Linked DNA regions of Parashewanella spongiae. The protein of the gene in region 1 binds, or shares a complex with, the protein of each later gene. Links are inferred from orthologs where the notes say so. Each region holds a gene or a part of one and is shown on either strand. Other genes may lie near its edges.

Region 1 (8,056 bases):
TTAGCTGTTTTAAGGGGGAATATAGCGCTTGTGGAACAATTATTATCTTTAGGTGTAGAAACAGAAACGCAGACCAATATAGTGAAAGCTGGCAGTGGTTCACAACATTCGGATGGTCTATTACACCTAGCTGTTAGGCATGACAAGCAAGAGATGCTCGAATGGCTTTTACAAACTGATTTTGGAAAAGAACAATTGCATATTGCAAATGAGCAAGGCGCAACACCAGTGTTGCTGGCAGCCATGCAGGGGACAATCAGTGCAGTAAGCATCTTGATTAAAGCTGGAGCGAAAGTAGGGCGCAACGATCGCGAACTCGAAGGAAGAAACGCTCTACATTTATCCGCAATGAATGAACGTTTAGACGTTTTTAATTTTTTCTGGGACCAACCACAGTTTTATAAAAAGGATAAAGATAAGAAGAATAAAGATTTAGTTAAAATTGCTATTTCTTGTGAACGCCCTGAAACTTTAAAAGTTATGTTAGCTAGCTCGCATTTTGACCCTCTCGAATATGATAAAAATGGACAAAATTACCTTCATTATGCCGCCGGTTCAAGATCTCCTAAATGTGTCGCTGTGCTAGGGAAAAAAGTACAGGAACTGGGAGGGTTACAACGGCGAATAACAAACCTTACATCAGGTGATAGCAATAAAACTGCTTTAGAAATTGCTTTAACATATAGACGAAGCGAAAATGTTGAGATTTTAAAAGAACTGCTAATGGATTCGAGAAGAGTCCAAAGACTTGTTAAAACACAAACACCAAGTCATTCTGTTAAAACAGAAAATTCGCCTAAAATACAGGATTACTATGCAATACAAAACAGTCTACTAGGGTATTTCCCTATCACTGGAAACCCATGTGCTGATCACTTGTTAAATGATCAAATTTGGCAAAGCACACAGGCAAGGATACATCATGGTCGGTGATATTAAACAAATGTTTTTATCCAAAACCGACAATAATGGTTATTGCTGTCGGTTTTGACTTCGTTTTTTCAGCATCTTTTGTTGCACACTTAAGCTTGCTTTCACGAGTAGTTCAACATCAGCTTCTATAATTTGCTGAAAACTCAATGTTAACACCCATTTGTTTGCTTCATTTGGATGCGGTTGGCAATCATCGACCGATGTTATCGCTAATAATGCAATCAGTTCATCTCGAATAAATACAGTCGATTTATAATGTTGGCCTATTTGAGCAGAAAAGTCGGTTAATACTTCAATTCCACCGCCACCAAACTTTAACCCGAGGGCTGGCTCACCATCTTGAGGTTCGCTTTCGAGAACGTATTGCAAGATGAGGTCAATTTTTTTTGATTGCAGTTTGAGGTAATCAACGACTGACTTAGTGTCACTTTCAAGTTGTCGGAGTTGCATCAAGCAGTTTGATTCAACATTTTTAACTTCACTGAGTAACTGTAATCCAATAGATTGCAGTCCTTGGAGTTCATTTTCTGTGGGTAATCCCTGATCTTTAGGCCAAAGTGTTAAAAAAGCCTTGAAGGAATGAGGCACGCTGAAATACGGGTTAGAGTCGTCGGTCAAGATTTGCCTCTTTATTTATGGGGATAATATCCTTATTATCGTGCCTATCTATATGATTTAGCAAGTTCGACGCACAGGATATCACTCATCTTCCATGAATTTTAAATTCGTTACTTATGTCGGTTATCGTTATTGGCGTTCTAAAAAGTCAAATAGCTTTGCATCTTTCATTACTTTTTTTGCGGTTACTGGGATCTTTCTTGGGGTTGCATCATTAATTATTGTCAGTTCAGTTATGAACGGCCTCGAAGGACAATTGAAAAATAAATTGCTAGGCTCTATCCCGCAGTTAACCATAAAAACAGTCGACCCTATTGATAATTTGAATGATAGATCATCAAAAATCATAAATTTGCCTCATGTGTTAGGCTTAGCGCCCAGTGTAGCGACTGAAGCTATGGCTCAATCACCCAGCACGATATCAGCTGTTCAACTGTATGGAATGTTTCCTCGGGATGCCGAATTAGTCGCTAGCGTAAGTGAGCATATCTACCCAGGGTCAATGGAAGATCTTGTTTCGGGTAAATACAGAATTATTTTAGGTGGTGAATTAGCCAGAAGACTCAAAGTCTCGATTGGTGAGCAAGTTCGCTTGCTAAGTGGTGATGGCGTTATCTATTCACCGATTGGACCGGTTCCCAGTCAGAGGAAATTTACCCTTGTTGGTATTTTTGAAACTGGCTCTCAAGTTGATGCACATGTTGCCTACGTGCATTATAAAGATGCACGTCGATTAACCAGAAAACAACCAAGTGAAGTCAATGAGCTTAGAGTATTTCTTGATGATCCATATAAAACATCGGTATTAGAGGATCAAATAAGGAAAGTATTTGATAAGCAACAAGTGTCAATAACAGATTGGCGTAGCACTTACGGCAGTTATTTCGCAGCGGTTAGGATGGAAAACAATATGATGTCCTTGATGTTGAGCCTAATCATTTTAGTAGCCGCTTTTAATATCATTTCGTCGCTGGTTATGATGGTGATTGATAAAACTACAGATGTTGCAGTATTGAAAACTCAAGGGTTATCTACAGCAAATGTAATGGGCGTATTTATGATCCAAGGGACATTCAATGCAATTTTAGGCCTAATAGCTGGCTTGGTTGTCGGTGTGATCATCAGTTTAAACTTGAATGACATTTTATCAGTAATGGGCATTTCAATATTGGGCGTTGGCCAAAGTTTGCCTGTTGTGATAGAAGGCCACAGACTTTTGGTTATTGGTATTGGTACCTTGGCGATTAGTTTGTTAGCAACAATATACCCAGCGCTAAGTGCAGCTAAAGTTGAGCCTGCAAATGCATTACGACATGAATAAATAAATGGATAAATTGATGAAACAGCAAGCCATATTAGAAATCGAAAATGTCTGTAAAAGCTATCATGATGGTGATGTTACTACTCAGGTATTAAAAAACGTCAATCTGACCGTTTATTCGGGCGAGCAATTAGCAATTGTAGGTAGCTCTGGATCGGGTAAAAGTACTTTACTTCATATTATGGGTACCCTTGATAAACCAACAAGTGGTAAAGCAATGCTTGAAGGAGAAGATCTATATCAAGCAACTGCAGCTCGGAAAAATCAAATTCGCAATCAAGATCTTGGTTTTATTTATCAGTTTCATCATTTATTGCCTGAGTTTTCTGCGGTAGAAAATGTGGCAATGCCAGCTTTGATTCAGGGAGTCAACCGCTCCCATGCGCTTGAAAAAGCAAAAAAACTGTTAGTTAGAGTTGGGTTATCCCATCGGTTGAATCACATTCCTGCTGAGCTATCTGGTGGTGAACGTCAACGAGTAGCAATTGTTAGGGCACTGATTAATTCTCCAAAGTTAGTACTTGCTGATGAGCCTACAGGTAATTTAGATGCAAAAAGTGGTGAAACCATCTATCAGTTGATTCAAGAGTTGGCTGAGCAACTTGGTACTGCATTTGTTGTTGTAACCCATGACAACCAGTTGGCTTCAAAAATGGATAGACAACTACAAATGAAAGATGGCAGTTTGCAAGAAACTACATTACAGCATAATGAGTTAGCTGTAGAAGGTGCCAACTAATGAGTCGTAGTTTGGCATTAACAGTAGGATGGCGGTTTTATCGGGCTAGGCAGTCAAATAAATTTATCAGCTTTATCGCATTTGCATCCACGGCGGGCATAGCATTAGGTGTTGGTGTATTAATTGTTTTGTTATCGGCAATGAATGGTTTTGAGAAAGCGCTTGAAGAGCGACTTCTTGGCGTAACACCTCATGCTGAACTAATTGGTGTAAATGCGCCAATTGATGACTGGCAACGGCTTATTGATGATGCAAAAAAAATACCGGGTATCGCGGCGGCGGCACCGTTTATGAAAATAAATGGATTAGTACAAAAAAAGGGTGGTTTTCAAGCCATTCAACTTGTCGGCATAGATACTCAGCTTGAAGGTGCGGTTTCAACTCTGCCTCAATTTACGGATAAAGTAAGTTGGAATAGTCTTGGTCCAAAACAAGGTAATCATGTCATTGTTGGTAGGAGTCTGCTTAAAAAGCTCAATTTGGAGATAGGCGATACATTGGCATTGTACGTGCCAAAACAAGTTTCTGGTTCATCAAGTAATTTTGCATCAGCTAAAAGTCACCGATTCGTCATTACAGGCACGTATACGCTGGGTGGAGAACTAGAGTCTACTACAGCTTATATCCCCATGGACTATTCTCAGAGTTTACAGGGGTTTGGTAATGAAGTGTCTGGCGTGCGCTTAAAAATGGATGATGTTTTTATGGCTCCTCGATTGGTAAGGCAATTAGGCTATAGCCAAGAACAGATAGTAAATATGCTGGATTGGACGAGAACTCAAGGTCATGTTTATCAAGATATTCAACTTGTTCGATTAGTCATGTATTTAGCTTTAGCCTTGGTTATTGCCGTTGCGTGTTTTAATGTGGTTTCAACCCTAGTGATGTCAGTTCGAGATAAGCAATCTGAAATTGCAATATTAATTACAATGGGGTTAAGTCGCTCGTCAGTCATGCAAGTTTTTATGGTGCAGGGCACGTTAAACGGAATTATTGGTTGTAGTATCGGTGCTTTCATTGGTGTGATTTTAGCGTTAAACCTAAGTGCACTTGCGAAACAAATAGAAGAATTATTTAATGTACAGATTATTTCTGGCGATGTTTATTTTATTGATTTTCTTCCATCTGAGCTGCAGTGGAATGACGTTTATATTTCAGTCGGGTTGGCATTAGCAATGAGCCTGTTATCAACACTCTATCCGGCGTGGAAAGCCACTAAAGTAGATCCGGCTGAAACTTTATCTGGTGGATAAGTCAATATGGACACTAGCACAGGGTTTAAGTAGAGTAGGCTACTTTAACCTAAAAACATCAGTTGAACGCTGAGTATACGCGTAACTATTTGAGCGATATGATGATTTTATCATCAAGGCTTTCATCCAATGAGTGAAGTGCTCTACGCTCACAAGCTTGCTAAAATGACTGCTATTTGCGTTGTAACTTTTGCAAGTAGAATAACTACTTGCTGCAAGCTACGCCTTACTATCAGCCATTTTTTCTACGCTTGAGAACGCAATCAACTGATGTTTCTAGCTTTAATGAACTGGTGATCTCTCCAAAATAATTCATTGAAAATATTAGTTACTATTTCGTCATACCAAGCATAGGCTGGTATCTAGGGGCTGTTTATCTTTCAGGATTAAATTTTGGGCTATTTGAGCATTTATCTGTTCAAGGCGTAAGCAGTGAAGCTTAGTCATCTAAGTAAACGGGTTACAACACAGAACAGTGAACGCTCAAAAGCATCTATGACAGCGTAAATAGGTCATTTCTACTGCGTTATCGCTTGCTTATTTGGAATACCAAACCGCACAAGCTCTGTCTTGTATAAAACGACCAATTTATCGCTGCAAAAATAATCACGAAAGATAAACAGCCCCCCTAGTGTCTTTGTAAAAATTAACAAAAATCACTGGATACTCACCTTTTGAGTATGACATAACGGTTTGAATTTACGTTATTATTAAACAGGCTTTATTTTCTTATCAAACATTAGGGTCTGTTGATCTTTTATGATTAAATTTTGTGCTATTTGAGCATTTATCTGTTTAAGGCGTGAGCAGTGATGCTTAGCCATCTAAGTGAGCTGGTCACAACACAGAACAGTGAATGCTCAAAAGCATCGAAGAAAGAGAGAGCGTAAATTGGTCGCTCTTTCTAAATAAAAGGTGCTGCGTTATCGTTTTCTTATTTGGAAACGAAGTAACGACAGTTTTGTATGTCGATAATAACCAAACCTCACAAACTCTGCCTTGCATAAAATAACCAATTTATCGCTGCAAAAACAATCACGAAAGATTAACAGACCCTAGACGGGAGAACGATTTGTTGTTCCCCTTACTTTCTTCTCTTCCAGCGATTTACTACTGAAAAGCGCCATAACTGTTTAATGATAAAGTAGCTAATAATTGACGATGTGAAACCTAATACTAAACAACCCAGTAAGAATGGAGGGCCTATGGTTGATAAAGAATGTTCTAACCATTGCCAGCTTAGTTCAAACGTAAATTCTCCAATCGGTTGATTGAGTAGTTTAGTACCAAGCCAATAAGCCGCATAAAATAGAAATGGCATGGTAAATGGGTTAGTAAGCCAAACTAATGCAACTGATAACGGCAGGTTAACGTTAAAAAATATGGCTAAAGCCGCTGCCATGATCATTTGAAAAGGAATAGGAGTCCAAGCGCAAAATAAGCCAACGGCAAATGCTCCAGGTGCCGATTTTCGATTTAATGCCCACAAGTTTGGATTGTGGAGCAAGCTCCCAAATATCCTTAAATGTTTATGCTCACGGATGCTGTGAGGGTCTGGCATAAATTTTTCAATAAATTTCTTTGGCATAATGCTACTGCTAGTTTAACTTAATGTAATGAATCGATTTATGTTTGGCTTTTGTGCCACTTCATTATCAGCGATTTTTTGGCATTCGCTGCTGCCGTTTGAATTTTTTGTCCCAGTAATAATGTTGTTAGCTATTATTCTCTATTACCGAGTATGGCTGCTTTCTGGCGCCATAATTTCACTCTTATGGCTTAGTGTTTACAGCCACTTCTTATTGAGTTTTCAAACAAAAAACGACTTAAATGAACTCAAAGTTAAAGCTGAAATCATATCACTTGTCACCCAAAACAGCGACTGGCTTTCAGCAGATATTGCGTTAATTCAACCAAATGTAACTTTTTTGCCCAGAAAAAAACTCAGGATTTCTTGGCGAACTACGCAAACCGTAAAAGTTGGGCAAGTGTACCAATGGCAATTAAAGCCTAAAAGTATTACTGGGATATTAAATAAAGGCGGTTTTAATCAACAAAAGTATTATCTGAGTCGACATATTTTTGCTAAAGCTAATGTGAAAAGTGCGGAACTTACCGGTGAACAACAAAGCTTGAGGCAGCAACTTCTTTTTAGCTTGAGTAAAGCGCTTGGTAAATTCAATAATAGTGACTTAATGTTGGCTCTGCTTTTAGGTGATAAATCTCAGTTTTCAAACCATCGCTGGGAAACATTACGGCAAAGCGGAACTGGGCATTTAGTTGCCATTTCAGGGCTACATCTTTCAGTGATAAGTGCGTGGCTGTTTTTGTGTTCGTTTTGGTTTATGACGCGGTTGAGACAGGCTCAAGGGAAGTCAAATTTAGTATTCGCAATTGTTGTTTCTTGTTTTGGTGCCTTATTCTATGCGTATTTAGCTGGTTTTGCTATTGCAACTCAGCGTGCATTAATTATGTTGCTTGTTGTCATGGGACTTGCTCTATTTCGGCGTTTTTCGTCGCCATGGGAAAGATTGTTGATGGCGTTGTTTGTTATTCTTATTATTGATCCATTAGCAGTGCTTAGTGCTGGGCTATGGCTTTCGTTTACGGCTCTAACACTTATTCTGTTAAGTATCAGTCATTATCAAAAGTCTCGTTCTATAGGGAAAAATACTTATCAAAAAATTAGAGTTCGTCTAAAGCAATTTATACTCATTCAGTTATGTTTATCTATTGGTTTAGGGCTGTTAGGTGCATTACTTTTTGGTGGAATGAGTGTTCACAGTATTTGGGTAAACCTGCTTGTGGTACCTTGGTTTAGTGTTGTAGTCATTCCTTTAGCTTTCATTAGCCTTATTATTTGGTGCGTGGGCCGATTGTTAGGATTGAACTGGGATTACGGCTTTGAGCTGACAGATTTAAGTCTTCAACCTTTTAGCTGGATAGTCGAACAAGTCCATAAGTTGCCATTCAGTTGGGTTCATTTCTCTGAAGTATTAATTATTCCATCAGTCCTTTTTTTAATTGCAATCATTAGCTTCGCGATCATTCATAAGACTCAATACAAATGGATGTCACTAATACTGATGCTGCCATTACTTTTCAATCTAGGTAAAATTCTCATTTCTCAATCAAACAGTTGGAACCTTCATTTACTCGATGTTGGACAAGGATTGGCAGTGGTAGTTGAAA
Region 2 (3,183 bases), 1.1 Mb from region 1 along the record:
TGGAAAAAGTTGTCAGCGCACCCAGCATTCCAACACCAAAAAAGGCTTTGTAGTCTGGCGGTACATGTGAAACTTCACCAAGAGTAAAAATTAATCCCATTAAAAACGAACCGATTACATTAACTAACAGTGTACCAAAAGGAAAACCGGTTCCAAACACTTGAATCATAAATATTGAGATCAAATATCGTAAAGTGGCACCGATTGCACCGCCCACAGCAACAAAGAGCACGTTAATCATAACGTTTTCTCTCACTTATAAGGTCAAGTTCTGATAATTGCTCTAATTTTGATTGGATTCGTTTTTCAAAACCATGACTTGTAGGGTGATAAAGTTTTACATCCTTAAACTCTTCTGGGAAATAATTCTCACCTGCTGCATAGCTATTTGGCTCATCATGAGCGTAACGATACTCAGCACCATAACCTATATCTTTCATCAAGTTGGTAGGTGCATTTCGAAGATGAATTGGTACTGGCTTGTCTCCACCATCTCTTGCTAATGCTCTGGCCGCTTTAAAAGCGGTATAAACGGCATTACTTTTTGGTGCGCTGGCTAAATACAAAACAGCTTGCGCGATAGCCCGCTCCCCTTCACTTGGGCCAACACGATGAAAACAGTCCCATGCATTAAGAGCAACTGTCATTGCATTTGGATCGGCGTTGCCTATATCTTCAGAAGCAATAGCAAGAAGCCTACGGGCAACGTATAAGGGATCACCGCCACCTTCTAATATTCTACAAAACCAATACAAAGCTGCATCTGGGGCTGAACCTCTGATTGACTTGTGCACAGCAGAGATTAAATCGTAAAATTGGTCGCCCTTTTTATCGTAATTTGCAACTTTATGCCCTGCTACTTCGTTAAGCAACTGAGATGTCAGCTCAGCGCCATCACTCACCATGTCCGCCATGAGTTCGAGTAAATTTAGCGCTCTGCGACCGTCACCATCGCTCACATGTGCTAATTTTTTTAGTGTATCAGTTGAGAGTATTAACTTTCTTTGACCTAGCCCTTTTTCGTTATCTTCATTAGCTTGTCGTACAAGTAACAATACTTCATCATCAGTAAGTTTTTTAATTAAATAAACTCTCGCTCTTGATAACAAGGCTTTATTAATTTCAAATGAAGGATTCTCGGTGGTTGCACCAATAAAAATAACGGTTCCATTTTCGATGTAAGGTAAAAAAGCATCTTGTTGGCTTTTGTTAAATCTATGAACTTCATCGACAAATAGTAGTGTTTGTTGACCACGGGACTGAGCAATAGATTGCGCCTGTTCGATAGCAGCACGAATATCTTTAACACCCGCAGAAACGGCTGAAATACGTTCAACATGTGCATTGGTATAATGAGCTATCAACTCTGCTAAGGTCGTTTTTCCTGTGCCTGGCGGCCCCCAAAAAAGCATAGAATGAGCTTTACCATTTTCTAGCGCTTTACGTAGAGGCTTATCCACTCCCAAAATGTGCTCTTGACCAATATATTGCTCAATACTTTCAGGTCGCATTCTCGCTGCAAGAGGCCTAAAATCTGGAGAAAAGTCTAATGACAAACTACTCACTACTTGTGCCTACTGGATCTTTTTTGCACGTTGATCATCAACATCAACATTATCTGGAATAACAAAGTTAAAAATTGACCTTTCTTCTTCATTAAGATTACGTTGCTCAGTTAAATCAAAAGTGCTGATGTTGCCTTGAGAATCAAATATAGCGAACTTATTTAATCGGTTATGATTAAAACATGCATCCACTTTCACGACTGTCGAGTCTGAGAATTTTGGTGTAATTGAATAGCAGCTATCATCTTTTGGAGAACCTTTAGTAACTTCAGTTTTAGTGACCCTATAGTTAGACCATGTAGCCTCATCTCTATGGATCAATAATGTCATAGGAGATGTAGAAACGGCTTGCTCTAAATCTAGAATAGTGACTTCCTCAGCAAAAGGGTTATATAGCCAAACACTCTTTTCATTGGCAATGATCAGTGACTCATCAGGCTCAGTTAAATGCCAATATAGTTGATTAGGATAAGCTAAAGAAAAAATTCCTGAACCTTGTTGAATATTTTTATTATTAACATCCACTACATTTTGTGTGAATTTTGAATGAAGTGTTTTAACTTGATTAAGCTGCTGTTTTAATTCGTCCTTAGCGTCAGCATGAACTTGAGAAGAAAACACCACAAGTGATGTAAAAAAAAACTGACCTATAATTTTTTTCATTTTGTACCCTAATAATCATTTTTCGGAGGTGGTGGAGCTAAAACTTCACGATTGCCATTGTTACCAGGTGAACTTACCACGCCTTGTGTTTCCATAGATTCAATAATTCTTGCCGCACGGTTATAGCCTATTTTAAACTTTCGCTGAACACTAGAAATAGAGCCACGTCTAGTCTCTGTGACAAATGCAACCGCCTCATCATAAAGCGCATCAATGTCTTCTTCTGATTCAGAGCTTTCACCAGGTAAAAGTACTTCGCCACCTTCGCTTGATCCATTCAAAATGTCATCAATATATTGAGGTTTTCCACGGGCTTTCCAATCACCGACAACTTTATGTACTTCATGATCATCAATAAATGCACCATGTACACGAATGGGAACCGATGTGCCTGGTGGCAGATACAGCATATCACCCATTCCAAGCAGTGTTTCAGCGCCTTGCTGATCAAGAATTGTACGAGAGTCAATTCGAGACGACACTTGAAACGCAATACGCGTTGGAACATTAGCTTTAATGAGACCTGTTATCACATCTACAGATGGTCGCTGTGTCGCAAGAATAAGGTGTATACCAGCGGCACGGGCTTTTTGTGCGATTCTAGCAATAAGTTCTTCAACTTTTTTCCCAACAATCATTATCATGTCCGCAAATTCATCGACGATAACAACAATAGAAGGTAGTTTTTCTAAATCTGGAGCGTATTCTTCAAGCCCATCGTTTGGCTTCCAAAGCGGATCTTTTATTGGCTCTCCTTGCTCTTTCGCCAATGCTATTTTGCTGTTATAACCTTTTAAATTTCTCACGCCTAACGCTGACATTAGCTTGTATCGACGCTCCATTTCCCCCACACACCACCGTAGTGCGTTAGCGGCTTCTTTCATGTCGGTAACTACATCACATAATAAGTGTGGAATTCCTTCATAAACTGAGAGTTCGAGCATTTTTGGGTCAA

Evidence for each region. Proteins that work in one complex are often made in the same cells at the same time.
Region 2: the proteins of lolE (region 1) and lolA are in contact, whole or in part, in a cryo-EM structure (PDB 7ARM), measured with the Escherichia coli proteins. The link is inferred for Parashewanella spongiae from one-to-one orthologs.

The regions. Positions count from the first base shown.
Region 1 is NZ_CP037952.1:1,765,916-1,773,971, forward strand. The notes cover bases 2,739-5,737. They hold lolE (lipoprotein-releasing ABC transporter permease subunit LolE), read left to right. Parts: upstream 2,739-3,610; coding sequence 3,611-4,864; downstream 4,865-5,737. Other genes in these bases: E2I05_RS06780 (lipoprotein-releasing ABC transporter permease subunit), read left to right, coding at 2,739-2,872; lolD (lipoprotein-releasing ABC transporter ATP-binding protein LolD), read left to right, coding at 2,877-3,611. In the rest of the region: E2I05_RS06770 (ankyrin repeat domain-containing protein), read left to right, coding at 1-933; E2I05_RS06775 (hypothetical protein), read right to left, coding at 973-1,551; more of E2I05_RS06780, read left to right, coding at 1,646-2,738; E2I05_RS06795 (DUF2062 domain-containing protein), read right to left, coding at 5,949-6,452; E2I05_RS06800 (DNA internalization-related competence protein ComEC/Rec2), read left to right, coding at 6,493-8,056. UniProt on the Escherichia coli protein: Part of an ATP-dependent transport system LolCDE responsible for the release of lipoproteins targeted to the outer membrane from the inner membrane.
Region 2 is NZ_CP037952.1:2,853,282-2,856,464, forward strand. What follows is about bases 402-3,183. They hold lolA (outer membrane lipoprotein periplasmic chaperone LolA), read right to left. Parts: upstream 2,229-3,183; coding sequence 1,575-2,228; downstream 402-1,574. Other genes in these bases: E2I05_RS11150 (replication-associated recombination protein A), read right to left, coding at 402-1,565; E2I05_RS11160 (DNA translocase FtsK), read right to left, coding at 2,237-3,183. Also shown: fluoride efflux transporter CrcB, read right to left, coding at 1-241; more of E2I05_RS11150, read right to left, coding at 234-401. UniProt on the Escherichia coli protein: Participates in the translocation of lipoproteins from the inner membrane to the outer membrane.